Regions from separate parts of the Brevibacillus schisleri genome, predicted to be linked through region 2. Evidence: predicted binding sites of a transcription regulator. Region 2 holds the regulator's gene; each other region holds the start of a gene.
What was found. The regulator LexA, encoded in region 2, represses DNA repair genes until DNA is damaged. The targets are predictions, from matches to a motif close to CGAACATATGTTCG.
Positions count from the first base shown of each region.

Region 1 (10,879 bases), 3.4 Mb from region 2:
GAAACTCCTCATGATCATACTGATGGTAAGTCGGTGGTTGCTTCGTCGTTTGTGCCAGATGCGGTTCAAACCAGATTTGAAACATTTCCGTATCCTTGCCAAGCTCTTCTGCATGGTACGCGCCTGAACCGGTTTGCATAATCTGCGCGCCGCCTGTCGACACCTCTTGAAGATTTCCGAGCGTGTCCCGATGTCCGACTGTCCCTGTGAGGACATACGACAAAATTTCAAAGCCGGAGTGAGGGTGCAGCGGAATTTCAAATGTCTTCAGTGATTTTGCCCATGCCCAGTAAAAAAGTGGTCCTACCCGTTTGACAACGGAGCCTTCATGAGGGAAGCCAATGGGTTTGTTCTCTACGATTTCACCGTCGCCAAAATGTCCTTTTGCTTGCTCGTTCTTTGTATAGACGCGGATTTCCATCTGATGTTCCTCCCTTAGTATGATTGCTGGCTTACGGGTTGTGAGGAGTTACCATTAAAACAAGATGTATGCACCTGGACCGATCAACGCTACACCAATAACAACTGCGATTATTGTCAGGTTGTATTCGAATCCGTTTTGTGTCACCCAATATCCATTTTGCCCGTGTACCTTCAGAATGGCAACCAGCATTGTGAAAGCAAGCAAAATAGCACTTGGCCAGATACCTACGCCTGCCGCAAACATCAGACCACCAACGAGTTCAGACAATCCAGCGACAAAGGCCATCGCTACGCCAGGTTTCACTCCGATGGACTCCAGCCAGCCGCCTGTTCCTTTCAAACCATAACCCCCAAACCAACCAAACAACTTCTGCGTACCATGACCTGCAAACGTCAAACCAATGACCAAACGAATTAACAACAATCCAGTATCCAACACTTTTCATCTCTCCTTAATTACTTTTAATTAGTATATCTTTATTTTGAGATATTTGTCCAAAAAGGCTGGCGGGCCTTAGAAGGATTCCGCCAGTTTTACTGCTTTTTCTACACCAGCTGCAACGAGCTCAGCTGCTTTGTCTTGGAATTGGTTGTGACCTTCTACGATTACTTCGGTTACATTGCTAACGCCCCAGAAGCCGAGGATCGTGCGAACGTATTTGTTTGCCATTTCCATCTGAGCCATAGGCCCTTCGGAATAAACGCCACCGCGTGCGCTCAACAGAGCTACTTTTTTGTCGCCCATCAGACCAACTGGACCTTCAGCTGTGTACTTGAATGTTTTACCTGCTTGGGAGAGGTAATCCATGTACGAGTGCAGAACAGCAGGAACAGTGAAGTTCCACATTGGGAAAGCGAATACGACTTTGTCTGCTGCTGTAAATTGGTTCAGGTATTTGTTAACCAAGTCAGCACGTTTTTGCTCATCAGCAGACAGCTCGATGCTGTTTCCTGCTTTCCACATAGCAGTCAGCATGTCGTTACCGTAATAAGGGAGGTTTTCAGCAAACAGATCCAGCTCAACGATTTCATCGTTTGGATGTGTTTCTCTGTATGCTTTCGTGAAAGCTTCGTACAGCTTTACACTTGTAGCCTGCTCAACTGGGCGATCATTTGCTTTAATAAAAAGTACTTTACTCATGGAAATTTCATTCCCCTTCCGTTTAGTAAGTCACTAACTTTTAATGTGTAAATCTTGATTTTAAGATTATTACGTATCAGATCTTTTGTCAACACTTTTTTTGAAAGATAGTGTTGGAGAGCGGGGACGGGGACTGCTCTTCTAATAAGTAGCTTGAGCAGTACGTCCCAATTTTTTAAGCAGTTCGATTGCTTGACGCTGTTCTTCTGGTGTGAGACCTTCCATCGCTTTCTCAATTGCGAGTTGATGAGGCGGGAAGATTTCAGACAAAAATTGATGCCCTTTTTCAGTGAGTTCTGCAAAAATGACGCGTCGGTCTGCTGAACAGGGCTTGCGAATGAGCAGTTGCTTCTTTTCGAGTTTGTCCACAACGTATGTGATGTTTCCGCTGGAGATCAATATTTTTTCGCCAATTTGCTGCAATGGTTGAGGACCTTTATGAAATAATACCTCTAGTACGCCGAATTCAGTTGGATTAAGTCCATGCTCGCGAATGTGACGATTGGAGTGAGCGGTAACCCAGTTGTATGACCTTGATAAAACGACAAAAAGATCGAGGGGATCATTTCGCAGTGGTTTGTCAGACATATGGACCCTCCTTTACATCTACATCTAAATTTCGATATCTCTAATTTAAGATAATCCTACATGATCGCATTCCTATTTGTCAAATTTAGAAAAAATAAAATGAAAAACACGCTTGTACAAACAGTTGTCTTCGTGATAAACTTTTGTTTGTAAACAAGCTGTGAAAGCGTAACAGAAGAAAGGAGGATGACCGTGGAAAAAGACATGCAGATCCTTCATCATATCCGGCAAAATCCTTTTATCACGCAACAGGAGCTGGCTGATCTGATTGGCATCTCACGTTCAGCGGTAGCTGGCTACATCGCACAGTTGACCAAACGCGGGGAAATTAAAGGACGGGCTTATGTACTTCGTGATGAAGGAATGATTGCTTGTATCGGTGGGGCCAACCTGGACCGCAAAGCACGCGGCAAGCAACAGGTGCGTCTACACTCATCCAATCCCGTAACGATTATGGAATCGTGTGGAGGGGTGGCACGGAATATCGCGGAGAACCTCGGTCGTCTTGGCTGCAATACGTCCCTCATCACCAGCGTTGGCGAGGACAAAGAAGGCGAGTGGCTCTTGCAGGAGACGAAAAAGCACGGGGTGCACATCAGCCAAGTGTGGAGACTGCCTACACAGCGTACGGGAACGTATACGGCGCTTCTCGATATTGACGGCGAGATGGTTGTTTCCTTGGCGAACATGGATATTTACGATGCTCTCACACCGGAGATGTTCGCAGAAAAATGGTCGCACATTGCAGCAGCCCACGTGGTTTTCATCGATACAAACATTCCGGCGGACTGCTTGGCCTACATCATCGAACGTTGCCGGGAGGAAAACATCCTGCTCTTCGTTGACCCGGTCTCTTCTATTAAAGCAAAGAAGCTCCCACAGCAATTGGACGGAGTAGAAGCGATTTTGCCGAATCGCGAGGAAGCCGAGCTGATGGCTGGCATGAAGATCACGACGATCGAAGAATGCGCCGAGGCTTGCCGCAAGATCAGGGAACGAGGCGTCAAGCACGTCATCGTGACCTTGGGCGAAGAAGGCATTTACTATCAATCCGAGGAAGTTGAGGAGCATATGCTTCCATACCCAACAGAAGTAGTAGATGTTACAGGTGCGGGAGATGCGTTCGCGTCGGGACTCTTGTATGGCATTGTAAGCGGAGAGTCTTTCCAGAGGGCGTGTCGCCTTGGATTGGCAGCATCCGCTCTGACATTGCAAACAGAGCAGTCCGTATCTCCTCTATTAAAAGCAGAACAATTGGAACTGGCCGTAGAACAATTCGAAAAGGAGCGATAAGAGATGAAACAATATTTGACCTTTACTGAGGAAGTACGCCACGCACTGGAGAACAACCTGCCGGTAGTTGCGCTAGAGACGACGATTATTTCGCACGGTATGCCATATCCGCAAAACATTGAAATGGCAAAAGAAGTAGAGCAAATCATTCGCGACAACGGTGCTGTACCAGCTACAATCGGGATCATGGACGGCAAAATCAAAATCGGTTTGACTGACAGCGAGCTGGAAGAGTTTGCGACGAACAAAAATGTAGCAAAAGTAAGCCGTCGCGACTTTGCTTACATTTTAGCTAGCGGTAAAATCGGTGCGACTACAGTAGCCGCTACCATGATCGCAGCTGAGATGGCTGGTATCCACATGTTTGCAACTGGCGGTATCGGCGGGGTACACCGTGAAGGCGAAATCACTTGGGATGTATCTGCTGACCTGACTGAGTTGGCGCAAACAGATGTAGCTGTAGTATGCGCAGGTGCGAAATCGATCCTCGATATCGGTCGCACACTCGAATATTTGGAAACGCAAGGTGTACCTGTTGTGGGCTACCGCACGGATGAATTCCCGTCCTTCTTCGCTCGCAAAAGCGGATTTGGTGTAGACATGCGTATCGATACACCAGAAGAAGTCGGTAAGATGATGAACACCAAATGGGATCTGGGGCTCAAAGGCGGTATGATTATCGCGAATCCAGTACCAGAATCAGATGCACTCAACCACGAGGAAATCGAGGCTGTGATCCAAAAAGCACTCGCAGAAGCAAAAGAAAACAACATTGCAGGGAAACAGGTAACGCCATTCATGCTCGATAAAGTGAAAAAGCTGACAGAAGGCAAGAGCTTGGCAACAAATATCGCGCTGGTGAAACACAATGCTGAAGTAGCTGCGAAAATCGCGGTAGCTTATCAGAAAGAAGCGAATCAAGGTAAATAAGAGAGATTGGACAACAAAATAGAGAAAGAAAAACGAGCCGCTAGAATCGTAAAATGTACCCTATAGAGTAGACACTAAAAAAGTCACCCTATAGGGTACTTTCTTGTATAATTTTTTAAAAATGGCGATTGGGGAAACCGCATAAATGGTTAAAAAGATATTTACAGAGAATGAAATTAAGATACTCTCAAATAACCCTTATGTTAAATCTGTCAGTTCAAAAGGGATCACCTATACTGACGAATTTAGACGTTTTTTTGTAGCAGAAAATGAAAAGGGTAAACTACCAAGGGAAATATTCGAAGAATTTGGATTCGATATAGATATGATTGGGATGAAGCGAGTTAAATCAGCAGGTAAGAGATGGCGTGCTGCTTACCGAAAAAACGGAGTATGTGGGTTAAGTGACTCCAGAAGGGGGAACTCAGGGAAATCTACTGAGAAAGAACTTACGCTAGAAGAAAAAAGATCCGATTCGCAGAAAGGAGGATGGACAAATAACCTTATCGGCTAGTCAAAAGTTTCTCCTGATTCGCATCATTATTGAAAAATACAGATTAAAAAATATGGTTCGCTATTTATGTGAGGTTGCTGGGACCTCACGTTCTGGCTACTATAATTATTTCTCTCAGAAATCTCAGGAACAAAGAAAGCAAAAAGAGAAAAAAGATGAAATCGCTAAGGAGATGGTATTAAAAGCGTTTGGTTTTAAAGGACGTTATAAAGGGGCTCGCCAAATCAAAATGACATTAGCGGGTCAATTTGACATGGTCTATAACGTAAAACGCATTCGTAGAATCATGAAGAAATATGGCATCTTGTGCCCTATCAGGAAGGCAAATCCGTATAGACGAATAATAAAAGCGACCAAAGAACACAAGGTTTTACCAAACTTATTAAACCGACAATTCAAACAAAATATACCAGGCAAAGTACTTCTGACAGACATCACGTATTTATTTTATGGCAACTCAAAGAAGGCTTATCTATCAACGATTAAGGATGGTTCAACAAATGAGATTTTAGCTTATAACGTTTCAAATCGCCTTACGTTAGATCTAGCTACTGATACCCTTTTAAAATTAAAAAGGAACAGAAAGATAAAGGTAGCAGAAGGTGCATTTATCCATTCTGATCAGGGTGCTCATTATACAAGTCCCATCTTTCAGCAACTAGTAAAAAAATATGGATTACGCCAATCTATGTCCAGACGAGGAAACTGTTGGGATAATGCTCCTCAAGAATCGTTTTTTGGTCATTTCAAAGATGAGGCATATATTAAACCTTGTGAAACCTTGGATGAACTAAAACGTGAAATTAAGCAATACATGACGTATTACAATTACTACAGATACCAATGGAATTTAAAAAAGATGACCCCTGTACAATACAGAGATCACCTAATAAATGTTGCTTAGCCCTTTTTTAAAAGTGTCCTTTACAAAGGGTACATTTTATCGCTTCTAGGGCTCGTTTCGTTTATTTTACTCACTCCCACCAATGTTGCATTCCGCGGATTCCAACATCCCACAGCTTAGCGTTTCCGGAAACGATAATGGTAATTTCGTTTACCTCGTTAAAAGGCATCTCCCTTAAAGCTTCTGCCCCTTGATAGGATTGTTCGTTTAACTGAGATATTTCTTGTCCATCTACGATGATTTTGGCTTCACCCTTTGAGCCCCCATTGTCAGGAATGCCGAAATAGAAAGAAAGCCAGACATTTTTTTGGTTCCCCAGAATATAGTTGTATGTTTTGGTTGATTCCCCTTCACTGCTATACACGTTCATTTTCGGCTCTATTCGCTCACCTGCTACGGAGAAGCTTGGGAGATTCTCAGTCATAGGTGTAGTTCCTGTCATTTCTTTCATAACCGTTAATGATTGAACGGGGCCTTCTCTTTTTTGGAGGATTTCAGAGACAACCATGACTCCAAATACAAGTACAACAATAGTTAGAGCCGAAGCCATGAGCTTTTTATAAGAAAGGTTTGAAGAAAACCCAACTCGATAGGCAACATAACCAATCGCTGCACCTATTGTATTGGATATCACATCATTTACATCAAAGCTACCAAGATAGGTTAGGGCCTGAACTGTTTCTAGAACGAAAATCGCTAAGACAAACAAGGATATGAACTTCCCAAATCTTACACGATACAACAGGGGAAATAATATTCCAAAAGGGATAAAAGCAGCAACGTTTCCGAAATCAACAATCCATGAATAAGTTAGTTCTGGAAATGTAAGTGGTACTCCTTCTGGAGCAAGGATAAAGGTGTATCCATCTACACTAGTTGCACCGTCGAGCCTGTTAAACGCAAAGAACATAAAAATTAAAATTAAAATCGTATAGCATATGGTCCCAACTAAGATGATTTTCCGTGATTTCGTTTCCATCATTTCAATCTCCTTAAAGCCATTTGTGTCTGAATGATTTTACTCTGAATGAATACGTAAGTGATTAGTTGTTAGTCACATGCTTCATTTAACACAAGAGAAGTTAGTGACAATGCCTCTTTGAGTTAACCTGCAAAACGGTGTAAAGCTGGGGGATGACATTGCTGTTAAGAAGTACTGCCATATGTTTGGAAGGAGACCGCCCGAACGAAGTGAGGAAAAAGGCGACTGGAAAACATGTGGCAGGGCTTCGTCCGGCACTAAGGATAGAGGACCACCCAGCATTTCTCCCTGTGTTTTCAGCACGTAAAGCCCATTTAGAGAAAAATTGAAAAAAGCACTTGATATACCCTGAGGGGGTATTGTATAGTAAAGGTGTGATCAGGAAACAACGTTAGGGAAACGATACGATAAAATATACCCCATAAGGGTATTTGGAGGGATTATAATGAGTGCCAAAACAGCAGAGGCAACTGTCGCAATCTCAGGGATGACTTGCGCAGCTTGTGCACTGCGCATCGAAAAGGGCTTGGGAAAAATGGAGGGAGTGGAGACCGCCAACGTCAATCTGGCTTTGGAAAAATCCACAGTGGTGTTCGATCCAACGAAAACGAACATCGACGACATCCGCTCCAAAATTGAATCGCTCGGCTATGGCGTCGTCACTGACAAGGTTGAGCTAAACATATCGGGAATGACATGTGCGGCTTGCTCCACGCGGATCGAAAAAGGCTTGAACAAAACAGCTGGTGTTCTAAAGGCAAACGTGAACCTGGCGATGGAAACAGCCACTGTCGAGTACGATTCCTCGCAGGTAAGTGTGACGGACCTTATTCAAAAGGTAGAGAAGCTAGGGTATCAGGCGACTCGCAAGGAAGATGGAAAAGAAGAAGAAAAAGTGGATCGTCGCCAGGAAGAAATCAAACGGCAGACCCGCAAGTTCTGGATTTCCGCGATTCTGTCGCTCCCACTACTCTGGTCGATGGTGAGCCACTTTTCCTTCACTTCGTTTATCTGGCTGCCTGAAAGCTTGATGAATCCGTGGGTACAGCTCGCATTGGCAACACCGGTACAATTCATCATCGGAGCACAGTTTTACGTCGGAGCTTTCAAAGCCCTTCGCAACAAGAGTGCCAACATGGATGTGCTGGTTGCTCTCGGTACCTCGGCAGCTTATTTCTACAGTTTATGGGTCGCGATTAACTCCATCGGTGCTCATGGTGGCCACATGCTGGAGCTGTACTTTGAGACCAGTGCGGTACTGATCACGTTGATCGTTTTGGGTAAACTGTTTGAGATGAAAGCAAAGGGACGATCTTCGGAAGCGATCCGCAAGCTGATGGGCTTGCAAGCAAAAACAGCAGTAGTCGTACGGGATGGTGTCGAAATGACCATTCCTGTAGAAGAAGTGAGACTGGGCGACGTCGTTCACGTGAAGCCGGGCGACAAAGTACCTGTCGATGGCATCGTCATAGAAGGACAGTCTGCAGTTGATGAGTCCATGCTGACTGGTGAAAGTATTCCGGTGGATAAAGCCGCAGGCGATACCGTCATCGGCGCTACCTTGAACAAAAACGGCTTTTTGAAGGTCCAGGCAACCAAAGTAGGAAAAGAAACGGCTCTGGCGCAAATCATTAAAGTAGTGGAAGAAGCACAAGGAACAAAAGCACCGATTCAGCGTGTAGCTGACAGCATCTCCGGGATTTTTGTCCCAATCGTAGTAGGGATTGCTATTCTTACTTTCTTGATCTGGTACTTTTTCGTTATACCTGGCAACTTCGGTGAGGCTTTGGAAAAAGCAATAGCTGTGCTCGTAATCGCTTGCCCATGCGCCCTCGGTCTGGCAACACCGACCTCAATCATGGCTGGCTCTGGACGCGCAGCTGAGCTGGGCATCCTGTTCAAAGGCGGGGAGCATCTGGAGACGGCTCACCACTTGGATACGATCGTCCTCGATAAAACAGGGACTGTAACCAAAGGCGAGCCAGAACTGACAGACGTCATCGCCATTGATATAGAAGAACAAGAGCTGCTCTCTCTGGTTGGTGCCGCTGAGAAAAACTCCGAGCACCCATTGGCTCAAGCCATTGTTCGCGGTATTGCAGATAAAGGAAACACCCTGTCCGATACAGATTCGTTTGAAGCCATTCCTGGTTTCGGTATCCGGGCAACCGTCGCTGGCAAAGAAGTACTCGTCGGTACCCGCCGCTTGCTGGAAAAACATCAAATTTCGTACCAAGCTGTGTCCGATACCATGCTGGCACTGGAGCGCTCCGGTAAAACGGCGATGCTCGCAGTCGTCGAAGGCAAGCTCGCTGGCTTGATTGCCGTAGCGGATACGATCAAACCAACCTCCAAGCAAGCTGTTCAGCGTATGAAAGCAATGGGATTGACTGTGATCATGATGACCGGTGACAACCGTCAAACCGCCGAGGCCATTGCCCGTGAAGCAGGAATCGATCACGTCATCGCAGAAGTCCTGCCTGAAGGCAAAGCCGCAGAAGTGAAAAAACTGCAAGAACAAGGCAAAAAAGTCGCGATGGTCGGCGATGGTATCAACGATGCTCCTGCACTCGCTACCGCTGACGTTGGTATGGCAATCGGTACAGGCACAGATGTGGCGATGGAAGCAGCCGATATTACCCTGATGCGCGGCGAACTGACTAGTGTCGCAGACGCCATCGAGATGAGTAAGCTCACCATCCGCAACATCAAGCAAAACCTGTTCTGGGCATTGGCCTACAACACCTTGGGCATCCCCATTGCCGCAATCGGCTTACTCGCTCCATGGCTTGCCGGTGCCGCAATGGCCTTCAGCTCCGTATCCGTCGTACTCAACGCACTGAGACTACAACGAGTAAAGCTGTAACAACAGTAACAAGCGGCTTTGTCCGCCTTACCTATACAACATAAAATGCAAGGAGAGATTGATCATGACAAATATCACATTGAACGTAGAAGGCATGTCTTGCAACAAATGCGTAGCGCGCATCGAGAACACATTGAAAGATCTGGGTGCAGAAGGCAAAGTACACCTGGCTGAAAAAAAGGTTGAGGTTTCCTACAACGAGAGTAACTTGACTCTGGATACAGTAAAAGAAGCAATCGAAGACCAAGGCTACGACGTCGTTTAATCATCGTGCCTATCCAAAAGCTCCTGCCTGATTGAGGCGAGAGCTTTTTTCTTTTTTGTAAAGAATTCGTAAATCGTTAATCAAACGTACATATTTCAACGGATGAACGAAACAAAATCGCATGAACACCTGATTTTACTTTTATCAAACCTTGTTAGGTCCTTTATATGGCCTTAAAAAAGGGGATTTAGAATGAAATCAAACAGAGAACACAGCAATGTCTGATAGTGAAACAGGAGGAATGGTCATGCTGGATTTGCATATGCACACGACTGCTTCTGACGGAAAGCTGTCACCTCGGGAATTACTCATAGAGGCCAAAGAGCGTGGTGTGAATTGTTTAGCTATTACCGACCATGATACCGTGGATGGTTATCTGCTTGCCCGTGAGGATGCCGAACAGCTCGGCATACAGCTTATACCGGGAATTGAGTGGAATACAGACGGATCGGAGGACGAACTACATATTTTGGGGTACGGCCTGGATATATCCGATGCTCGTTTGCTTCATGTCATGGAAAGACGGCAACGGGAGCGTATCGAGTGGATCAACGAGATAGTTGTAGGTTGCAATCGACTGGGGCTGTCCATTTCTATGGAAGAGTGCATGGCACGGGCGAACGGCGGCGTGATGGTTCGTACGCATATTGCAGAGGTCATTGCAGACCGAGGCTACTGTTCATCTCCCCAGTCTGCCTTTGAGACGTATTTGCGCAAAGGGTGTGCCGCTTACGTGCCCCGTCCTATCTTTTCTGCACGGGAAGCGATTGAAATTACCCATGAAGCGGGCGGAATTGCTGTACTGGCTCATCCTGGCATCTACCTGTTTGAGGTTCAGCTCAATGCGTTGCTTGAATACGGAATCGACGGCATTGAGGTTTATTATCCGAGACATTCGGCAGCACAGATGGCTTTTTGGGAGAGACAAGCCAAAGCCCATCATCTCATCCGTTCGGGAGGAAGCGACTTTCAC
Region 1 covers NZ_JBVNDM010000001.1:432,587-443,465, forward strand. Annotated here, with positions in the region: gene ACUUHJ_RS02320 (pirin family protein) at 1-421, opposite strand, end outside; gene ACUUHJ_RS02325 (DoxX family protein) at 476-862, opposite strand; gene ACUUHJ_RS02330 (FMN-dependent NADH-azoreductase) at 938-1,564, opposite strand; gene ACUUHJ_RS02335 (MarR family winged helix-turn-helix transcriptional regulator) at 1,706-2,152, opposite strand; gene ACUUHJ_RS02340 (carbohydrate kinase) at 2,345-3,445, shown strand; gene ACUUHJ_RS02345 (pseudouridine-5'-phosphate glycosidase) at 3,449-4,375, shown strand; partial or broken gene ACUUHJ_RS02350 (IS3 family transposase) at 4,521-5,793, shown strand; gene ACUUHJ_RS02355 (VanZ family protein) at 5,864-6,775, opposite strand; gene ACUUHJ_RS02360 (heavy metal translocating P-type ATPase) at 7,221-9,641, shown strand; gene ACUUHJ_RS02365 (cation transporter) at 9,706-9,906, shown strand; gene ACUUHJ_RS02370 (PHP domain-containing protein) at 10,154-10,879, shown strand, end outside.
Region 1: the regulator LexA is predicted to act here: its motif matches at 2,289-2,302, upstream of ACUUHJ_RS02340 (carbohydrate kinase).

Region 2 (10,879 bases):
ATCTGGATGTGCCTCCAAGGTCTTTTTATGTAAAGGAAACAATGTCGGGAAAGCCGTCAATTCATAAAAAAACGGAGCTGGCGAATTGAGCTTGACCTCTAATGTAAAATCATCTAGTGCTTTAACCCCTACGCCTTCATGCGTTCCTTTCCCTGTGTTAAACTCCTCTGCCCCTTTAATGAAATAAAGCATATAGGCATATTCGGACGCTGTCTTCGGGTCGAGATTTCTTTTCCAGGCGAACTCAAAGTCATGGGCAGTTACCGAATCTCCGTTGCTCCATAACGCATTCGGTTTCAATTTGAATGTGTATGTCGTCAAATCCGCGGATACCGTATAACTGTCAGCAATTGCGTTGGCTATTTTCCCATCCGGTCCATAGCGAGTCAGTCCTTCAAAACAGGCAGTAATGACATCAAAGGAGGTACCATCGGAAGCTAGTCCGGGATCCGCTGTCGGAGGCTCTCCACCGTCTGCGTTCCAATTCAATACCATCTCTTTTCCCGTTGGCTGCGCTGTTTGAGATGCCTGATCATTCGGTTTATTCGTTACCCCCGTTTCACTTGTACTACATCCCGTTAAAACTTGAAGCAGCAAGAAACAGCTCAAAATGAAGCTCATTCTCTTTCTCATCGAGACCATCCCCCTTGATTCGATTCCATCCACCGGTAAATACTTTCGCTTTATCACACTACCATGATAACGCAAGTGTAGACGAAACAAATCAGACGGAATGGCGAAAAACTGATCGCGTTTAGACTCTTATTTTGTACAATTTGTCTAATTATTCAGAATTAATTATTGCAGCAAAGCAAAAAGCCAGTCCTTCCTTCGACTGGCTACAAGTGGTTGTAACGAAACGATTACACTATTACCAATAATTCCTCTACTGCTTCCACAACGGTCTTGATACATTGATCGCTAATGTGTCGATGCGTCGTAAAGCGAATGACATACTCGTCAAAATCGACCGCGAGCACTCCTTTTTCCTCCAAACGTTCCAAGAAAGCGACAGCTGTTTGTCCAATCGAGCCCGTCTTCACCAGCACGATATTCGTCTCGACTTGCTCCACCTGAAGCGATAGTTGACGCAAGCCTTTTGCCAATTGCTGTGCCCGTTCATGGTCTTCTGCCAATCGATCGGTCATTTGTGTCAGAGCAATGATGCCCGGCGCTGCCAAATACCCTGCCTGACGCAATCCACCGCCTAATTTTTTTCTCCACCATCTCGCTTCTTCGATAAACGCACGATCACCAGCCAAAATGGAACCAACTGGAGCACTCAGTCCTTTGGACAAGCAAATCTGAACGGTATCGGCAAAAGCGCTTAGCTCACTGACTGCAACACCTTGGGCCGCAGCCGCATTGAAGAGACGCGCACCGTCCAAATGAACGGGAATACCGTGTTTCTGCGCGATATCATAGACGCTCTTCATTTGCGCGCCAGAGATTACCGCCCCGCCCGCGCGATTATGTGTGTTTTCGAGACAGATCAATTTCGTCCGAGGAAAATGGATATTGTTGCCCCGAATCGCCCTCTCTACCTCTTCTGCACGCAGAGCACCGCGTTCACCAACCAGCGTCCGTGTTTGCACGCCAGCCAATGCCGACATTGCGCCGCCTTCATAGTAAAAAATGTGCGAATCCGCTTCCGCAATGACTTCGTCTCCGTTGACACAATGCGTCAAAACAGCGACCTGATTACCTTGCGTGCCACTTGTTACGAACAGCGCAGCTTCCTTTCCGAGTATTTCAGCCGCGATCGCTTCCAAACGATTGACAGTTGGGTCCTCCCGGTAAACATCATCCCCAACCTCCGCTTCCGCCATTGCTCGAAGCATCTCCTCGGTTGGCTTCGTAACGGTATCACTGCGCAAATCGATTTTCATAAATCATTCTCCCCCACCCTGTTGTCATTCTCTAGTCATATCGTAACACTTTCAACATTGCATCCTGATTTCCCTCTTGCTAAGATGGAGGGGTAACTTACATACAGTTAGGGGATTTGACCTGTGAAACTAAAAATCACTCGTAACGCTGCCAAGCAATTGGCTCCAATCATCGAGCAAGAAGAAGACAAAGAATTGAAACTGCGCGTTTATATTACGCACGCTCACGGTGATCATGCACATTACGGACTCGCTCTGGACAAGCCAACAGAAGAAGATGTTGTGATCTCTACCGACAAAGAGATCGATGTGATCGTGAAAAAAGATGAGCCTTTGCTGAATGGCGTCGTCATTGATTACCTCTTCTTGCCACAAGAAGGTTTTGTGATTACGAACCCTTCTAAAGGTAACACAGGTGACCACTAAGCATGATACAGATAAACCCTCTGCTTTTATACATGCAGAGGGTTTTCTTTGATGAGTAGATTCTTATTCGTCAGTAGCCATGGTGTAGAGCGCTGTTGGTAAATCTATTAGCAACGGTGAAGAAACGTCATCAACCTGCGTCATAACAAGCCGATGGACTGGACGTGTCATCGCGACATACAACAGCTTTGCGTCCCATTCATTATTTTGATAAGCGTCCACATCCAGCAAAATGACCACATCGAACTGCAAGCCTTTTGTTAAAAAAGCAGGCATGACGGTTACGCCACCCGGAAATTGGTTATCCTTGCTGCCTAACAGAGTCAGATCAGCTATCTTGTCTTGCAGGCCTTTATGTGCTTTTTTACTCGCTTGGATCGTTTTCGCTACGATCGCAATCGTTTTGAAGCCTTCCGACTGGTAGGCTACCACACGCGAAGAGATGTCCTCCCACAGTTGCGCTCGTAAACGTGCCTTGACCATGATTGGTTTTTCACCATGACGCAAAACCGGTTTTGCCAATACCGTCTCGGGCAATTCAATTTGCCGCAACACTTCGTTAGCACAGCGCATAATCTCAATCGTCGAACGATAGCTTTGCGACAACGTATAATAGGAAGGAAACAGCTGCGCAAATATCCCCTTGGTCAACTCTTCCCAGGCATGAATTCCCCGGTAGCTATGAATGCCTTGCGCAATATCTCCCACGATCGTGAGCGAGTTTCGCTTGGTTGCCAATGCAATGACAGCTATTTCTAACGCACTCAAGTCTTGTGCTTCATCCACGACCGTATGATCAAAATGCTCCGCCTTATTCATTCCTTCCACAATATGCTGCAAGTATAGCAATGGCGCGATATCTTCGGGCTCCAATCGCTCCTCTGCAAACAGCGCAGCACTTGACTGGGTCACATCACGAACAACTTCGTCTGAAATGTCAGCAGGTGCGAGTTTGCGCAGCAATTCCTCGTCAGCAATCAGCTCGCGATAAGCTGCGAAGATTTCCAGTCTTGGAAACGAAGTCAGGTACGTATCCAGGATTTGCTCCAGCATTTTCTCGAATTTGTACAAGCCTTCTTTGTCCAAATCGACTTTTCGTTCTCGTAGATGGGCAAATAATTGCTTGTTCATTTCTTGTTTTAAATGCTTACGAAGCGCTTCTACTCGTCGATGATACGGCATATTGGCGAATTGCTCCAGGAAGCATTGGCGAATAAAATCCCCCGGAATGGAAAAGACTTGCTTTGTTTTGTTATATAAAAAGCTGAGTTTCTTAAAAGGGATTTTCGTTTCGACGATATGCCGAATGTATTGCTCCAGCGCCTCCCGACAAGCGAGCGATCCTTTGAAGCGAAGCCTGTTTCTCGTCATATCTTGCTGGCGCTCATCCTGCCCTTCTTCGAAGAACAATTGAAGAGGCTTATCGGGACTTACGATTCTCCATCCTTTTGGCAGCAGAGGCTTCACAAGACGCGCTGCCCAATCTACAAAGGTAGACTGTTGTACGTCATCGACTCCCAACTCCGGCAAAACCTCGGATATATAGGTAAGAAACATCCGGTTTGGCGCAAACACCATGAATTTTTTGGACATCATGGAATCCTGGAAGTTATAAATCAAATAGGAGAGTCGGTGCAACGCAATGGTCGTTTTTCCGCTCCCCGCTACTCCTTGCACAACAATGGGCCGTTCTTTTTCCGCCCGAATAATATCATTTTGCTCGGATTGTATGGTAGCGACGATGTCTTTTAGCCTGCTATCGTTCGCCTGATTTAAATTGGCTGCCAAAAATTCATCAATGAAGCCCTCCTGCAAAAACTCGTCAGGATGCCCCATTTCGCGGTTAATTGTTTCTTTTACCGCTCCATCATAGATGCCGACGATCTTTCCGTCTTCAATCGCAAAATTACGCTTTAATCGAACTTCACCACGCACGATCTCGCGTCCCATCCGATAAAACGCGTCTTTGCTCTCACCAGAATAATAAAGACTGGCGATAGGCGCACGCCAATCCACGACGACAGAATCAAATGTATCGCTGCGTACAATTCCCCGTTTTCCTATGTAAACCTGATCCAGCTCGTAGATTTCATCTTTCAAAAAGTCCACTCTGCCGAAATAAGGCTTCTCTCGCCCCTGATCTTCCAGGTAGCGCAAATCCTTTGCCTTTTTAGAGTTAACGACCTGTTTCACATAATCATCGGTTGCCTCGCGAATATCATTGCGAAGCTGCTCCATTTCTTCATCAATAGCTGAAATGGTTTCATCCAGCTTTTTTTGTTCCAACTCATAATCACGATGCTGTGTACTCACCTTCATTCCCCCTCACATGTATCGTGTCTTTGAACGTATTAGGACCATTGCCTGGCCAGCCATATTCCAACCGCACATGAAAGTAGACCGACTCCCAAACTGAGAAGAGCATATAATGTGCCCCGCAACAGATGTCCTTCTCCCCAAAAAGTGACCACTTCCAAGGAGAAGCTAGAGAATGTCGTAAATCCTCCCATGACACCCGTTGCAAATAAGAGATAGAGTGTTGGAGATAAAATGCCTCGTTCTTTCCCCAGCACGAACAAGATGCCAATGATCAAGGATCCACAGACATTGGCGATCCAGGTTCCCCACGGCCATTCCGGCTGATTTGCGAGTAAAGACAATAGGTAGCGCACAAGAGAGCCAACTGCTCCGCCAACCGCCACAGCTATCCACGCCATCACTTTCCCTCCCTGGCTATCAAAGCGTTATGTCTGTCACAGAAAAAGACACCCTAGCGTCAAGCGAGGATGTCTGTCGTATCAGTAATTGTTATCTTACTGTTTTGGCTTATTTTCTTCAAGGTCTTCCACATAACGGATGGAATCCAAATTTGCTCTCAGTGAAAGCTTAACGGCGTCAATGTACTTTTGGCGCAATGCTTTTTGCTCGAGCTTTTCCTCTTCAGTTAAACCTTCTTCGCGAGACTTTTTGACCAATTCGTTAATGCGTTTAATTTCTGCGTCAGATACCACTGCTGGTTCCTCCCACTCTGTAGTAGTGCCGCTTCATTATACCACATTCGAATGATCCCGCAAGACAGCCGAACACTTACGGCATATCAGGCATGATCAGAGTCTGCCCCGGGTAAATCCAGTTGCTATCCAAACCGTTCGCTTCCTTGATTTCTATGAGATAGTCACGAACATCCGTATGCTGATCTGAGTAGCGAACGGCTAACGACCATAGACTATCTCCGGATTGTACGGTTACTTCTATGCCTTGTGGCTCGTCCATTGGCGAAGCAGCAAACACTAGTTCGGTCAACAAGTAAAAAAAGAGAGTAAATGTAATAAGAAACAAGAGTGCTTGACCTCTCGTGATACCAAAACGAACACGACGTTCTTCTTTTTTCTCGAAACGATTACGTACTGTCGATGAATTCATGATAATGGCCTCCTTACAAACATACGTTCTGTTCTCTTGTAAACTCATAATAAATGAGAACATATGTTCATGTCAACAACGAAACGAACTTATGTTTGTCGAACGCAAGCTCCCATGGTATAATATAGGAAAATATGTTCGAGAAATCAGGGGTGTCTTTCTATGTCAAAATTATCGAGTAGACAACAAGCCATCATCGAGTTTATACGAAAGGAAGTTCGTGATAAAGGCTATCCGCCTTCTGTACGTGAAATTGGAGAGGCTGTCGGACTCGCTTCCAGCTCAACGGTACATGGTCATTTGGCACGCTTAGAGAAAAAAGGCCTCATTCGTCGAGATCCTACCAAACCTCGCGCCATCGAATTGCTTTCAGATGAAGATCGTTTTCAAGACAATTTCGAAGACTCTGTCGTCCGTGTGCCAGTAATCGGAAAAGTAACCGCTGGACAGCCCATTACAGCCATTGAGGATGTGGAAGAATACTTCCCGCTTCCAGACAATATCGTGACTTCCGACAAGGTCTACATGCTGCGTGTCTCCGGGAATAGTATGATTGATGCCGGAATTCTCGACGGAGACTACGTCATTGTTCGCCAACAGCACGTAGCGAACAATGGTGACATTGTCGTAGCCATGACAGAAGAAGATGAAGCGACCGTCAAAAGATTTTTCAAAGAAAAGAACCACTTCCGTCTCCAACCGGAAAATGCCACGATGGAACCGATCATTCTGGAGCATGTCACCATTCTCGGTAAAGTCATTGGCGTCTATCGCCTCATTCACTAGTTTCCACGTAAAAAAGGACAGCCTCGGCTGTCCCTTTTGTTTTCTATATGTTATCTGGCGATAAAAAACCAGATGATCATCGTAACTTGCAAGATGACTTTTACAACCGCACTGCCCAAAAATCCAATCAGTGAGCCTACCCCCGCTTTCACCGCTCGCTCCATCGATTGCTTCTGCACCATCAACTCTACGAGAACGACGAATACGAACGGCAAGATCAGCATACCAAACGGTGGGAAAACGAAAATTCCGAGGATAATTCCGACCGCTGCAGCAACGGACGACCACTTTGACCCCCCATACTTTTTCACGAAGTACATGTTCGTCAGCAAGTCAGCACCGTAAAGCAGAATGCTTAGAACGGCCATTCCCCACCAAAAGGATGCCGGCAATCCCGCTCCCGGATCTGCAATGAAAAAGTGATAGAGCAAAAAGCCCGCCCACAACAAGATCGTATCAGGTAAAACGGGTAAGAAAATTCCTGCGATGCTTAACAGGAACAATAACACAACCACAACCCACAAAAGTATTTCCATCCACTACACTCCCTTCATTTAGGTATACGAGTGATTACCAATTTCGTTGCGCACTTATTCACTTTTGTCTACACTATTTTAAAAGAAAGTGGACATGGGGGTAGTTTCATGAAAAATTGGCATGATCTCTCTTACTTGAGCAGAGGAACGATGCGCCAAAAAGCGGCGTGGGAAGCGATTCAACAGACGCATATCATGGAAGTACTAGCCGATTACCGTCCAGTGCTTGCCGGAACCATCCCATTGGACATTGATGTTGAGCAAAGCGATCTGGATATTATTTGCGAGAGCCATGATCTGGATCAGTTTGAGCTGGTTGTCCGTAAAGCATTTGGCTGCTTGTCCAGATTTGAATTGACAAAACTCGATCTAAAAGGGATTCCCACATGCGTTATTTCATTTTTCACAGCTGGCTTTTGGTTTGAATTGTTTGCACAACCGGTTGCTGTGGAAAAGCAAAACGCCTATCGTCATATGGACATCGAAGCACGATTGTTACATATAGGGGGCTTGGATGCGTGTATACATATCAGGGCTCTGAAGCAAGACGGCCTCAAAACAGAACCTGCATTTGCTCGATACTTTCATATTCCGGGTGATGATCCGTATGAGGCCTTGTTGCAATTGGAGTCGTTGACCGAACAGGAATTACGCCAAAGAGTTCAGCTCCTACGAAAGGATTAATCTGCTAGCAAATCTATCAACTTGCTGGAATCATAAGGGTAAACAGCGACTGGCGTTGCAACCGATCATTAAGGAGGACATACTAGATGGATTGGCTGATGGAGATACCATTCCCCACTGGAGAGAATCGGGTAGAAACAAACGTCGACTTCTCATTTAAGAGATTCGAGTCAAGTGGGCTTCAGGAGCCTCCAGATTTTATCCATGATATCGTCCTGCAATGGGCCATCGCCCCTTTTGTTGTTCATGAACATACTGCTTATCGGATTCCGGCCCACAACGATCCCGAAATAGGAGAGTATGCTTCCGTCAATTTCACAAGCCTGTTTACGAAAGTACGGGGAATATACATGAATGGAAAGATGGAGGAAATTAGGCTGGAGGACTTAAAGCCGAATATAAAAAGTTCTTTTATCGAATCGGTCATAAATACAAGTAAGATTGATCCTCTGGTAAGCGATTTTTATCTACGAGGAGAATCTGAGCGTAGTAATTCTCTCACGCTTTGCAAGTGAGGTTGTTTTAACCGTGAACGAAAAAGATCGGAATGTTACTATGGTTTCATTTAAAGAGTAATGAGGGCACTCAACTGCCCAACGTAACCAGCTTCCTGTTCTCAGGATTACCGACTTTTTGTTTTTTTGTATTCAGATTTTGTCTCTCGTTAGCGTAAACTTTTCTTCATTCTAAAATTCATTAGCTTAGTGCCATTGCGTTCAACGATTTGCGATTTTACTACGATGTACCCTTTTCTTTCAAAAAAGGGTCTAGCGGTAATACTCGAATCGGTTTCTATTTCGATTAGACCTAATTTTTTGGCTTCAGATTCAAGTGTGTCTACCAATGCAGAAGCAATTCCTTTCCCCTGGTGCTCTTTATGAACAAATAGTCTATCCAGGTAACCTTGTAAACTCATGTCAGAAAAGCCCACGATATAACCATTCATTTCAGCAACATAGGAAATATTACTAGTTAGAGCTTTCAACCAGACCTCTTTCCTCTGCTTCAAATCCGCTAGGGAAGCCCAAGCATTTACTTGTTCTTGCGTGTAATCTTGCTTATTTATGGTATGTACGGTCTCATAAAATAAAGTGATGATCTGGTCAATATCCGTCTCATGAAATCTTCGAAGTAGCATTGAAACTCCCCCTAGAGTATAACGTGGCTACCGAATCATGCCGGCAGCCGCGTCTCGTTTTTTTATTGTAGCATCGTTCCCCCGATAGTTTACGTTCATTTATTCACATGGATATGTACTTTTCGTTACCTTAACAACCTCACCGTATTGTTGCGTCCAACGATTGGGGGGCCGTTCATTTGCGGTCTGCTTTTTTGTGAAGAACTGAAAGATCACCTTACTCCACTGATTGAGCCACCGAATGCCGTGATGCCATTCTAAATAATACAAACACAGCAATGATGGCGATGAGTACGCCGAGTACGCCGAACCAGGTAATGGATGCTAAAGAAACACGGTTAACGATCAGCCCGCCAATTCCTGCGCCGACAGCCATGGCAAGCTGCATCATGGAACTGTTCAAGCTCAGCATGACGCCCGTGGATTCAGGAACAAGCGAAACTAGGTTAAATTGCTGCGCGGGAGCGGATGACCAAGCGGCAAAAGACCAGAGGATCAAAATAGCGAATACAGTAATGAGCGACTGTCCGACTAAAGATAGCATAATCAACGAAATAACGTGAAGCACCATCCCAGAAACGAGCGTGTATTTGATGCCTTGTTTATCCGCACTGTAGCCCCCCACTTTCGAGCCAATCAAACTGGCAACGCCGAACACGAACAGAGCTGCGCTAATTAATGATTCATTTAAATGAGTCACCTCTAGCAGAAAAGGGGATAAGTAAGTATAGACGAGCGAATATCCTCCCAACCAGAAAAAAGTAATCGCTAAAGCAACCAAAACTTGAGGTTTTTTTAACAAAGCAAATTGTTTGATCAGAGGGACAGGCTTGTCGCCCTGCATACGTGGTATAACTGTAGCAATGACAAGCATGGCCAAGCCCCCGACAATCGCGATGGCCAGAAATACCGCTTTCCAGCCAAAAGCAGAGGCTACCATTCTGCCCAGCGGGACGCCGATGATGAGCGATGCTGTAATGCCCATGGTAACGTTCGCGATGGCGCTGGCCTGCTTACCTGGCGGAGCGATTTTGGCGGCGATACTGAGCGCGTTAACTGTGACCACCCCGGCGCCTAACGCCGTAATGATTCTCGCGGTAATGAAAAAACCAAAGTCGGACAATATAAATGTCAGCAGGTTTGCGGCAATAAAGAGGCCTAGCGAATAAAGTAAGAGCTTAAGCCGGTCCATTTTGGCTGTCAGCGCCATCAAGATAGGAGTGCCGACCGCATAGGCCAGGGAATAAACCGTAATGAGCTGACCTGCAGCTGCAACATTTGTTCCCAATGTTTCTGCAATTCTGTCTAATATTCCGGAAACGATGTAATTGGATGTTCCAACTAAAAAACTGATCAAGGCTAGAACGTAAACTTTCCAAGTGCTCTTCATCATTCACACTCCTGATGTGTTTTATATCACTACGAAAAAACGCCACGGCTGCATGTCAGCAGCTAAAGGAGCCAGCGCGGAGCTTGCCGTAATGTTTCGGTCTATTCCTCCCGCGAAATCTTGATCTCGGGATCATAGTTACAAACCTACATGATTCTCTCCTCCTTTTGAAAAAACGGCATTGAGCATTTCGTGTCAATACAACACCAGTTGCTTGAACAACACTTGTTGTATTTGTATGCTATAATAGCAACCGTCTGGTACGCAATCAGCAATAACCATAAACCGTTGTATAGACAACACCATTTCTAAAATGTCGTTTTACTGGGGAGATCTTAATCATGACCATTCAAAAGAATGAAGCTGATCCTCGTGTGATACGTACACGGCGACTTCTTCAAGACGCTTTTGCTTCATTAATTCAAGAAAAAGACTTTGAATCGATAACCGTTAGGGATATTGCAGAGCGGGCTACTCTTAACAGAGCGACTTTTTATGCGCACTTTGTAGATAAATTTGAAATTCTTGAGGCCAGACTAATGGAATCATTTATGACAATCATGAATAATCGAATAAGCGGTCACGAAGGATTGAATAAAGAAACGAT
Region 2 covers NZ_JBVNDM010000001.1:3,792,420-3,803,298, forward strand. Annotated here, with positions in the region: gene ACUUHJ_RS17605 (peptide ABC transporter substrate-binding protein) at 1-633, opposite strand, end outside; gene ltaE (low-specificity L-threonine aldolase) at 864-1,889, opposite strand; gene ACUUHJ_RS17615 (HesB/IscA family protein) at 2,013-2,315, shown strand; gene ACUUHJ_RS17620 (HelD family protein) at 2,379-4,628, opposite strand; gene crcB (fluoride efflux transporter CrcB) at 4,667-5,032, opposite strand; gene ACUUHJ_RS17630 (DUF896 domain-containing protein) at 5,129-5,326, opposite strand; gene yneA (cell division suppressor protein YneA) at 5,403-5,738, opposite strand; gene lexA (transcriptional repressor LexA) at 5,901-6,524, shown strand; gene ACUUHJ_RS17645 (DUF456 domain-containing protein) at 6,575-7,060, opposite strand; gene ACUUHJ_RS17650 (DUF4269 domain-containing protein) at 7,169-7,744, shown strand; gene ACUUHJ_RS17655 (hypothetical protein) at 7,831-8,259, shown strand; gene ACUUHJ_RS17660 (GNAT family N-acetyltransferase) at 8,409-8,882, opposite strand; gene ACUUHJ_RS17665 (MFS transporter) at 9,100-10,272, opposite strand; gene ACUUHJ_RS17670 (TetR/AcrR family transcriptional regulator) at 10,614-10,879, shown strand, end outside.

Region 3 (10,879 bases), 140 kb from region 2:
TAAGACTGCTGCCTTCGGGATTCCACTTGTAGAAAAGATTACGCCTGCCAATCGTGTACAAGCGATCGTGTTGACTCCGACTCGTGAGTTGGCTATTCAGGTAGCAGGAGAGCTCTTGCGTATCTCCAAATACAACAAGGTTCGTACGCTGCCAATCTATGGCGGACAATCGATCGGACATCAAATTCGTGCACTGCGCCAAGGTGTACAAATCGTTGTAGGTACTCCTGGCCGTGTCATGGACCACTTGCGTCGCAAAACATTGAAGCTGGATCACGTACATACACTCGTTTTGGATGAAGCGGATGAAATGCTGGACATGGGCTTCATCGAAGATATCGAAACGATCATCACACATATGCCGGAAGAGCGTCAAACCTTGCTGTTCTCTGCGACGATGCCGCCAGAAATCAAGCGCTTGGCTACCCGTTACATGAAACAGCCGCAAACGATCGCGGTGAGCCGTGAAGAAGTAACGGCACCATTGATCGAACAGGTATACTACAAAGTGTTTGACCGTAACAAAGTAGAGAGCCTCTGCCGTATTCTGGACAGTGAGGATGTAGAGTTGGGAATCATTTTCTGCCGTACCAAGCGTGGTGTAGATGAGTTGTCCGAAGTGCTGCAATCCCGCGGATACCTTGCGGACGGCTTGCATGGCGACTTGTCACAGGCACAACGTGACAAGGTCATGAATGCGTTCCGTGAGGGCTCGATTGAATTCCTGATCGCGACAGATGTAGCAGCACGTGGTATCGACGTAGGAAACGTCTCTCACGTAATCAACTACGATATTCCACAAGACTCTGAGAGCTACGTACACCGTATTGGTCGTACTGGTCGCGCAGGTCGCAAAGGAATTGCGATGACGTTGGTTACGCCTCGTGAAGTAAGACAAATGATGTTTATCCAAAAGCAGACAAAAGCACAAGTGCTCTCTCGCAATGTTCCTTCCCTGGAGGAAGTGGCTGAGCGTAAACAAGAGCAGTTGCGTGAACAGTTGACTAGCCTTTTGGAAAGCGATGCTATCGCGGATATGTATCAAAAAGTAGCGGATGCTCTCGTAGGTCAATACCCGGCTGAAAAAGTAGCAGCTGCTGCATTGCACCTGGCATTCCACACCGAAGCAGGACAAGGGCAGGAAGTAGAAGCGTACAACTTTGGTGAGACGGGTGCAGCAAAAGGCATGGTCCGCTTCTTCCTGAACGTAGGCCGCAATGCGAACATGAAGCCACAGGATCTGGTACGAGAGATCTCTGAATCTGTGGGTATCCCAGGAAAATCAGTAGGTCGTATCGACATTTTCGAGAGCTTCACGTTTGTTGAGGTTCCAGAAGAGGTAGCGGCATTCGTATATGAGTCACTGCGTCAAACGCGCATCAACGGAAAACGAATCAATCTGGAGCCTGCAAAGCCTCGCGGAGCGAAGCGTTCCTAATTTGCGAGTATTCCAAAGCAGCCATTTCACTGGGTATAACCAGGAAATGGCTGCTTTTTACAATGCGAATATTTGTTCGTAAAAAATACTTGGCAAACACTTCTGTCTCGAGGTATGATGAAGACAAGCAAAACAGATGCGAAAAATTGAAAGGGTGTGTACCATTTGTCAGATCGTCGCGCAGCTTTGGAGAGTGCATTGCGTCAAATAGAAAAGCAATTCGGTAAAGGTTCCATTATGAAGTTGGGGGAAGTATCCAACGTTCAGATTTCTACTGTATCGAGCGGAGCGCTTGCTCTTGATATCGCACTTGGTGTGGGCGGATTCCCACGTGGACGGATTATTGAGATTTACGGACCAGAGTCTTCTGGTAAAACAACCGTAGCACTTCATGCAATCGCAGAAGTGCAAAGACAAGGCGGACAGGCTGCGTTTATCGATGCTGAGCATGCTTTGGATCCGGTTTACGCTGCAAAGCTGGGTGTAAACATCGACGAATTGCTGTTGTCCCAACCAGATACGGGTGAGCAAGCTTTGGAGATCGCGGAAGCACTGGTACGTTCTGGTGCAGTAGACATTATCGTAGTTGACTCCGTTGCGGCTCTCGTGCCAAAAGCAGAGATCGAGGGCGAGATGGGAGATTCCCACGTAGGTTTGCAAGCACGCTTGATGTCCCAAGCACTCCGCAAGCTGTCTGGTGCCATCAATAAGTCCAAAACGATTGCGATCTTCATCAATCAGCTTCGCGAAAAAGTGGGAGTTATGTTCGGTAACCCGGAAACAACGCCAGGTGGACGCGCTTTGAAGTTCTACGCGAGTGTTCGTTTGGATGTTCGTAAAGCGGAATCTATCAAAGTCGGAAACGACATTTTGGGTAGCAAGACGAAGATCAAAGTTGTCAAAAATAAAGTGGCTCCACCATTTAAGGTTGCTGAAGTGGACATCATGTACGGTGAAGGTATTTCCAGAGAAGGTAGCATCCTCGACATCGGTTCTGAGATTGATGTCGTGCAAAAGAGTGGTGCTTGGTATTCCTTCAACGAAGAGCGTCTCGGCCAAGGTAGAGAAAATTCGAAGGTCTTCCTGAAGGAAAATCCGCATATTGCCTCTCAGATTGAAACAAAAGTGCGCGAATACTTCAGTCTGAACCCTGGCTCTGTTCCAGAAATTGAGCCAGAAAATGACCCAGAGCAAGATGAAGAGCCTACATTTGATCTGGAGTAATGAAGAGTGGAAGAGCAGCCTGTCGATGAGACAGGCTGTTATTTTAGCTTTGCGAAGGAGTGACTCATCATGAAGAGCGGCCTGATCACTGCCGTTCATCGAGATATCAAACAAAAGCAACGCTACCATATCGATGTAGAAGGCGAGTATGCCATTACCGTACATGAAGACATACTGGTAAAGTACAACCTATTTAAGGGAACAGAATTAGACGAAGCTTTTTGCCGAGAAGTGCTAATAGCAGAAGAAAAGCATAAAGCGTATTTAGGAGCTTTGCGATACCTCGGCATACGCCCACGGACAAGCAGTCAGCTGCATTCATATTTGGTAGAGAAGGGATTTTCTACGCAGATTGCCGAAGAGATATGTCAGCGCTGCAAGGATCATGGCTACATCGATGATGAAGCATTTGCGAAGCAATGGGTAGACGAGCGATTGCGTTTGAAGCCGAGAAGCCCGTATATGCTGCGTATGGAGCTTACCCAGCGTGGAGTAGACAGAGGGATTGTAGAGGACGCAGTACGTGGCGTGTCTAGGCAGGCTGAACTAGATGCTGCTCGCGCATTGATAGAGAAGAAGGTGCGACGCATAGAAGGTGCACCGAGCCCCGATGAAGAACGCAAGCTGCTGTCCATGCTGATGCGCAAGGGATTCTCCCATGCGATCATTCAACAAATGCGTGAAGAATTGCGTCGTAGAAGCGATAGTTAGGGTCAACTCTATTTGCATGATCTTGACAATTCTTGTTCACAAATAATAAAATAGGTTTGTATTTACTTGGTGTATCATAACTTTTTGTGATTTGCTCACTCGATGCCTATGAAACAACTGAAAAACCGTGCGAAAGTAGTACGGATTCAGCGGACCGAGTAAAATCGGTCTTGTTTTATAGCCGAATGTTCAAATGTGAGAGCACTCCATGAAAAACAAATGCTTGGAAAGCGGGGAGATGTCTTACAATAAGGAGGTGAAACGAAAAGCCTATGGATCCTATAATTACTGTTGTCATTGTGCTCGTTGCCCTGCTGATCGGCTTGGGTGCTGGCTACTTCACTCGTAAATCGATTGCGGAAGCGAAGATCTCCAGTGCAGAAGAAGCTGCACGACAGATCGTGGAGGAAGCCAAACGGGACGCCGAAGCCGTTAAGAAGGAGAAGGTGCTGGAGGCAAAGGATGAAGTGTTCAAGCTTCGATCCGAAGCGGAAACCGAATTGCGTGAGAGACGCAATGAGATCCAGCGTCAGGAACGACGAATTCTACAAAAAGAAGAATCGTTGGACCGTAAGATGGAACAGTTGGAGCGCAAAGAAGAAGAATTGTCTGAGCGTGACCGTGCCATCGCAGAACTGCAAAGCAAGGTAGAGCACTTATATAAAGAACAAGTATCAGAGCTAGAACGAATCTCCGGCTTGACGCAGGATGAGGCGAAGACGATTATTCTCACTGATGTGGAGAATACCGTCCGTCACGAAATGGCTGTGATGATCAAGGAGATTGAGACTCAGGCCAAAGAAGAAGCGGACAAGCGTGCTCGTGAGATCATTACAACCTCCATTCAACGTTGTGCAGCGGACCACGTAGCAGAAACAACCGTTTCTGTGGTTACACTGCCAAATGATGAGATGAAGGGACGTATTATCGGACGCGAAGGACGTAACATTCGTGCCCTGGAAACGTTGACTGGTATTGATCTGATTATTGACGATACTCCAGAAGCAGTCATCCTGTCTGGCTTCGACCCGATTCGTCGGGAGATCGCCAAGACAGCGTTGGATAAACTGGTCGCAGACGGTCGCATTCACCCAGCTCGCATCGAGGAAATGGTGGAAAAAGCGCGTCGCGAAGTAGACGAGCGAATCCGTGAATACGGTGAGCAAGCAACGTTCGAAACAGGCGTTCACGGCTTGCACCCAGATCTGATCAAGATTCTCGGACGCTTGCGTTATCGTACAAGCTACGGTCAAAACGTACTGAAGCACTCTATGGAAGTGGCACATCTGGCCGGTTTAATGGCGGCGGAATTGAAAGAAGATGTGAAGCTGGCCAAACGTGCAGGTTTGCTGCATGATATCGGAAAAGCGATTGACCATGAAGTAGAAGGTTCACACGTTGAAATCGGTGTAGAACTGGCTAAGAAGTACAATGAGCATCACGTTGTAGTGAACAGTATTGCGTCTCATCACGGTGATACCGAACCAACTTCCGTCATTGCTATGCTCGTGGGAGCCGCTGACGCTCTGTCTGCCGCACGCCCAGGTGCACGCCGTGAGACATTGGAAACATATATCAGACGTTTGGAGAAACTGGAAGAAATCTCTGAGTCGTTCGATGGCGTAGAAAAGTCTTATGCGATTCAAGCAGGACGCGAAATTCGCGTGATGGTTCAACCTGATAAGATTGACGATGCGGAAGCTACCCGTCTGGCACGGGATATCACGAAACGAATTGAAAATGAACTTGACTACCCAGGTCATATTAAAGTAACGGTTATCCGTGAAACACGGGCAGTTGAGTATGCAAAGTAAAGTGGCTGCGTGCCACTTTACTTTTTTTGTCGCACACCAAATGCGTGACGAAGTCAAGTTTTCTAATGAGCAGAGGAATTGTGTATACTAGCAATGAGGTGATTTGGTAATGAAGTTGTTATTCATTGGAGATATTATGGGCTCGCCTGGCAGAGAGATCGTGAAAACGTATCTGCCGTTACTGAAACGAAAATACAACCCTACCTTTATCGTAGCGAATGGGGAGAACGCTGCGCATGGTCGCGGGATCACAGAGAAAATTACCAAGGAGCTTTTTGAGTGGGGGGTTCACGCAATTACGCTCGGGAATCATACGTGGGATCAAAGAGAGATTTTCGATTTTATTGATGATGAGCCGCGGATGATTAGACCCGCGAACTTCCCAGAAGGGGCACCTGGAAAAGGGATTACATATATCAAACAACCTGAAGGGGAACTAGCCGTCATTAATTTGATGGGGCGTACGTTCTTGCCACCGCTGGACTGCCCGTTCCAAATGGCTGACAAGCTAGTAGAGCAAGCTCGGAAGCGCACGAAGCTCATTTTTGTAGACTTTCATGCCGAAGCCACATCGGAGAAGCAAGCAATGTCATGGTACCTCGATGGAAAGGTAACGGCGGTCGTGGGGACACATACCCATGTGCAAACCGCTGATGAACGTATTTTGCCTCAAGGAACCGGTTTTTTGTGTGATGTAGGTATGTGTGGTCCAAGTAACGGCATTTTGGGGATGGAACGCGAAGCTGTCATTAAGAAGTTTTTGACGCAGCTCCCTGTTCGATTTGAGGTAGCACCAGATCCTGCGCAGTTGAATGCGGTGTTGATTACCCTAGATAAAACGAATGGGCATGCGAAAAAAATGGAACGAATCAGAATTGACTCTGACCATCCGTTTATGGAATAATGGGAATAAGATTAGAATTTTTCGAATCTTTCATGCAAGTTAGCAGGAATTTTTAGGGGTTATGCGAATATCATTCTAATGATGACAGGATTCCTATCAGACGGGAGGTTCAAAAAGGATGGAAGTATTAAAAGTTTCAGCAAAGTCTAACCCCAATTCCGTTGCTGGTGCCCTTGCCGGAGTTCTTCGTGAACGAGGTGCGGCTGAGATCCAAGCCATTGGCGCTGGGGCGCTTAATCAAGCTGTGAAAGCAGTAGCAATCGCACGAGGGTTCGTAGCGCCGAGTGGAGTTGACCTCATTTGTATTCCAGCCTTTACCGACATCGTGATTGATGGAGAAGAGCGAACTGCAATCAAATTAATCGTAGAACCCAGATGATACAACTGCAAATGCTTCACCTGCCTGTTTGTTCGAAGAATGAACAGGTTTTTTCGTTTGTCCAGAAGTATGAACTTCGACGTTATCGAAGAGAAGGAGCGTTTCCATATGAAAATCTTTGATGCGCATAGCGATGTACTATGCAAGCTGTGGCAGAATCCCGAGCTGGACTTTTATAAAGAAGACAAGCTCCTGCAAGCTGGTTTTACCGCCCTTGAAAAAGGGAATGTAGACATACAAGTACTTGCCTGCTTCGTTCCTTCTCAGGTCCCGTTCGGACGACGTTTTCATACGGTACTAGAAATGATCGATATTTTTTATCAAAAGGTGGCGAGTGAACAATTCCGTCCTATTTTCACAAAGGCAGATTTGGCTGAATGCGTATTAAAGGGACAGAAAGGGGCTATTCTGTTTGTAGAAGGCGCGCATGCATTAGAAGAGAGCCTCGTTCAGCTACGTACGTGGTTCCGGCTTGGTGTACGAGGAATGACACTGACCTGGAATCATGGCAATGCCCTAGCAAGTGGAAACGGGGAGCCGAATCCAGGTGGACTTACTTCATTTGGACGAGAAGTCATAGAAGAAATGAATCGGCTGGGGATGATCATTGATGTTTCGCATCTGGCCGATCCAGGATTCTGGGATGTACTAGAATACTCGAAAACACCAGTGATCGCTTCGCACTCGAACGTGAGAAGCCTATGCCATCACTCTCGCAATTTGACGGACGAGCAAATTCGAGCGTTAATCGCCAAAGATGGAGCGATCGGCTTGACGTTTGTAGACTTCTTTACCGTATCGGAGAAGCGCACAGTTTGGATCGATGACTTGCTGCGCCACTTGGATCACATCTGCGCATTGGGTGGTGTAGACCACGTAGGTTTTGGTTCCGATTTCGATGGGATTACCGAGACGTTTGGAGACATGGCATCCGCGGCTGATTACTCCCAGTTACTAGAAGCTTTGTTAAAACGTTATAAAGAGGCGGAAGTATTGAAATTTGTGCAAGGAAATTGGTTGCGTGTTTTCGGAAACGTGCTACAATAAAGTATGAGGATATTAATGTACCAAGTTCAACATTAAAATTCAGGTCAAAAGTAAGTTGAGTAAAAGCACTTGCAATTTGACATGGACAGGACTACAATTGTTACTGTCTATGCACAGAAACATCACATCTTACGGTCTTTTCAAGGTGTGATAGGCAGCTTTTCTCACAGTCACTGAAAGGGTGGAATCTGAATGATTAGTCAACTTTCCTGGAAAGTTGGAGGACAGCAAGGGGAGGGCATCGAGAGTACTGGTGAGATTTTCTCGATGGCGATGAACCGGATGGGGTACCATCTGTATAGCTACCGTCACTTCTCCTCCCGTATTAAGGGTGGACACACGAACAATAAAATTCGCGTGAGTACAACGCCTATGCGTGCGATCTCTGACGATCTGGACATTCTCGTAGCGTTTGACCAAGAAACGATCGATTTCAATGCGCATGAGCTTCGTGAAGGCGGTATCATTATCGCGGATGCGAAATTTAATCCAAAGTTGCCGGACGGCTTGAAGCCAGTTCGCTTCTTCACTGTACCACTGACTGAAATCGCTGATGAGCTGGGAACTTCCCTGATGAAAAACATGGTGTCGATTGGTGCGTCCAGTGCCATCCTCGGCATTGCAGTGGAAAGCTTCCGTCCCATCGTTGAAGATATGTTCCTCCGCAAGGGCGAAAAAGTGGTTGAAAAGAACATGGATGCCATTCGCCGCGGTTTTGATTTTGTAAATGAATTGACTGGTGGTCAACTGCCTGAGTTCCAAATGGAAAAGGCTGATCCACAAAAACAACTGTTCCTCATCGGTAACGATGCGATCGCTCTGGGTGCTGTAGCTGCAGGCTGCCGTTTCATGCCAGCTTACCCGATCACACCTGCTTCCGAAGTAATGGAATACTTGATTAAAAAGCTGCCTAAATTGGGCGGTACGGTTATCCAAACAGAAGACGAGATTGCTGCTATTACAATGGCAATCGGTGCTAACTTCGCGGGTGCTCGTTCCTTGACTGCTTCTGCAGGTCCTGGTCTGTCCCTGATGATGGAAGCAATTGGTCTGGCGGGTATCACGGAACAACCAGTTGTAATCGTGAACACACAGCGTGGTGGCCCATCTACCGGTATGCCTACCAAAATCGAGCAATCCGATGTGAATGCTATGATCTACGGTACACATGGTGATATTCCAAAAGTAGTTATCGCGCCAAGCACAGTAGAAGAGTGCTTCTATGATGCAGTTGAAGCGTTTAACATTGCGGAAGAATACCAACTGCCAGTTATCCTGATGACAGACTTGACGCTGTCCTTGGGTAAACAAACCGTTGTTCCATTTGACTACAGCAAAGTAGAAATCCGTCGCGGAAAACTGCTTGCTGGACAAGAATTGCCAGAAAAAGAGCAAAACGACCTGTTTAAACGTTATGAAGTAACAGAAGACGGCGTTTCTCCTCGTGTTATTCCTGGTCAAAAATACGGTCTGCACCACGTAACTGGTGTTGAGCATGATCAAACGGGTCGTCCATCTGAGAATGCTGCAAACCGTATTCAACAAATGGATAAACGTATGCGCAAAATGGAAGGCGTCCTGAAAAACTTCAAAGGCGCTGTAACAGCAGATGCTCCTCACGCTGATGCGGATGTTCTGGTTGTGGGTATCAACTCTACAATTGGTACGATTCAAGAAGCAAAAGGCCGTCTGGAACAAGAGGGAATCAAAGTAAACCATGCACAAATCCGTTTGTTGCATCCGTTCCCAACTGAAGAAATCAAAGCACTCGTAGATAAAGCGAAGAAAGTTGTTGTTGTTGAGCATAACGCTCAAGCACAAGTAACAAGCTTGCTCAAACAACACGTTGGAAACGCTGAAAAAATCGAATCCGTGCTTAAATATGACGGTAACCCATTCCTGCCGAAGGAAATCTATGCTGAAGTGAAGGAGCTGGTAAAACATGGCGACTATGAAAGAGTTTCGAAATAACGTTAAGCCAAACTGGTGCCCAGGCTGTGGAGACTTCTCCATCCAAGCGGCTATTCAACGCGCCGCAGCAAACGTAGGCCTGGAACCTGAAAATCTGGCGGTTGTTTCCGGTATCGGTTGCTCTGGTCGTATTTCCGGCTACATCAACTGCTATGGTTTCCACGGTATTCACGGACGTTCCCTGCCAATCGCACAAGGTGTGAAAATGGCGAACCGCGAGCTGACAGTTATCGCAGCTGGTGGTGACGGAGATGGTTTCGCGATCGGTATGGGTCATACTGTACATGCTATCCGTCGTAACATGAACGTTACGTACATCGTAATGGATAACCAAATCTACGGTCTGACAAAAGGTCAAACCTCTCCGCGTTCCGCGACTGGTTTCGTGACCAAGTCTACACCGGCAGGTTCCATCGAGTCCTCCATTTCCCCAGTTGAACTGGCGCTGTCTGTAGGTGCGACTTTTGTTGCTCAATCCTTCTCCAGCGATCTGAAGGGCTTGACTGAACTGATCGAAAAAGGTATCCAACACGAAGGCTTCTCCTTGATCAACGTATTCAGCCCTTGTGTAACCTACAACAAGGTAAATACGTACGACTGGTTCAAAGAGAACATCGTACCAGTAGACACGATCGAAGGATACGATCCACATGACCGTATCAAAGCAATGTCTACCTCTATGCAACACAAAGGCCTGATTACAGGTCTGATCTACCAAAATACTGAGCAAAAACCTTATGAAGCTCTCGTAAATGGCTTCAAAGAAGAAGGTTTGGTTAACCAAGACATTCGTTTGTCTGAAGAAGACTTCGAAAAACTGGTTAAAGAATTTGCTTAAGTTTGATAGAGTGAAAAACCTCTCCTTAACGGGAGAGGTTTTTTTGTTACACGCGATCGCGCCACTGCCTGTACACGAGCATCACAAGGAAAAAGACGACCAGTTGACCAAAGAGTGGATACAGGTAACGGAGAAGTGAGCTAAACCCGATAAAACTGATCAAATAGCAAATGAGCAAAATCCCGAGTAAAATTGTCGGACCTCGAAGGGGGATAACTTGTCTAATCTGTTGGGCTAGACCAAATACGTTTGCAACAAGGGTGGAGAAAATTTCGGCATATACCAATAGGGAGAACAAAAAGGGAATCGTTGGTCCTAAGCCTTGCAGCACAGCGATCATGGGCATTTCCGCGTGATGGATTCCCGGCATTTTTACAGATAGGGAAGCGTAAGCGAGCAAGAGCAGAAGGCCTATTCCCAACCCTCCTATGATTCCCCCTAGGAGAAGAGGTTTCTCGCTGGGACTCTGTCTGCCCATCGGAATCAAAACCGCTTGTGTTAGTGTGACATTTAAGGCAACATAATAAAAGGGAGAACTAAGCCACGCCCAAGG
Region 3 covers NZ_JBVNDM010000001.1:3,930,220-3,941,098, reverse strand. Annotated here, with positions in the region: gene ACUUHJ_RS18415 (DEAD/DEAH box helicase) at 1-1,438, shown strand, start outside; gene recA (recombinase RecA) at 1,604-2,662, shown strand; gene ACUUHJ_RS18405 (RecX family transcriptional regulator) at 2,732-3,373, shown strand; gene rny (ribonuclease Y) at 3,646-5,187, shown strand; gene ACUUHJ_RS18395 (TIGR00282 family metallophosphoesterase) at 5,297-6,091, shown strand; gene spoVS (stage V sporulation protein SpoVS) at 6,210-6,470, shown strand; gene ACUUHJ_RS18385 (dipeptidase) at 6,579-7,517, shown strand; gene ACUUHJ_RS18380 (2-oxoacid:acceptor oxidoreductase subunit alpha) at 7,710-9,488, shown strand; gene ACUUHJ_RS18375 (2-oxoacid:ferredoxin oxidoreductase subunit beta) at 9,460-10,326, shown strand; gene ACUUHJ_RS18370 (YkvI family membrane protein) at 10,373-10,879, opposite strand, start outside.
Region 3: the regulator LexA is predicted to act here: its motif matches at 1,504-1,517, upstream of recA (recombinase RecA).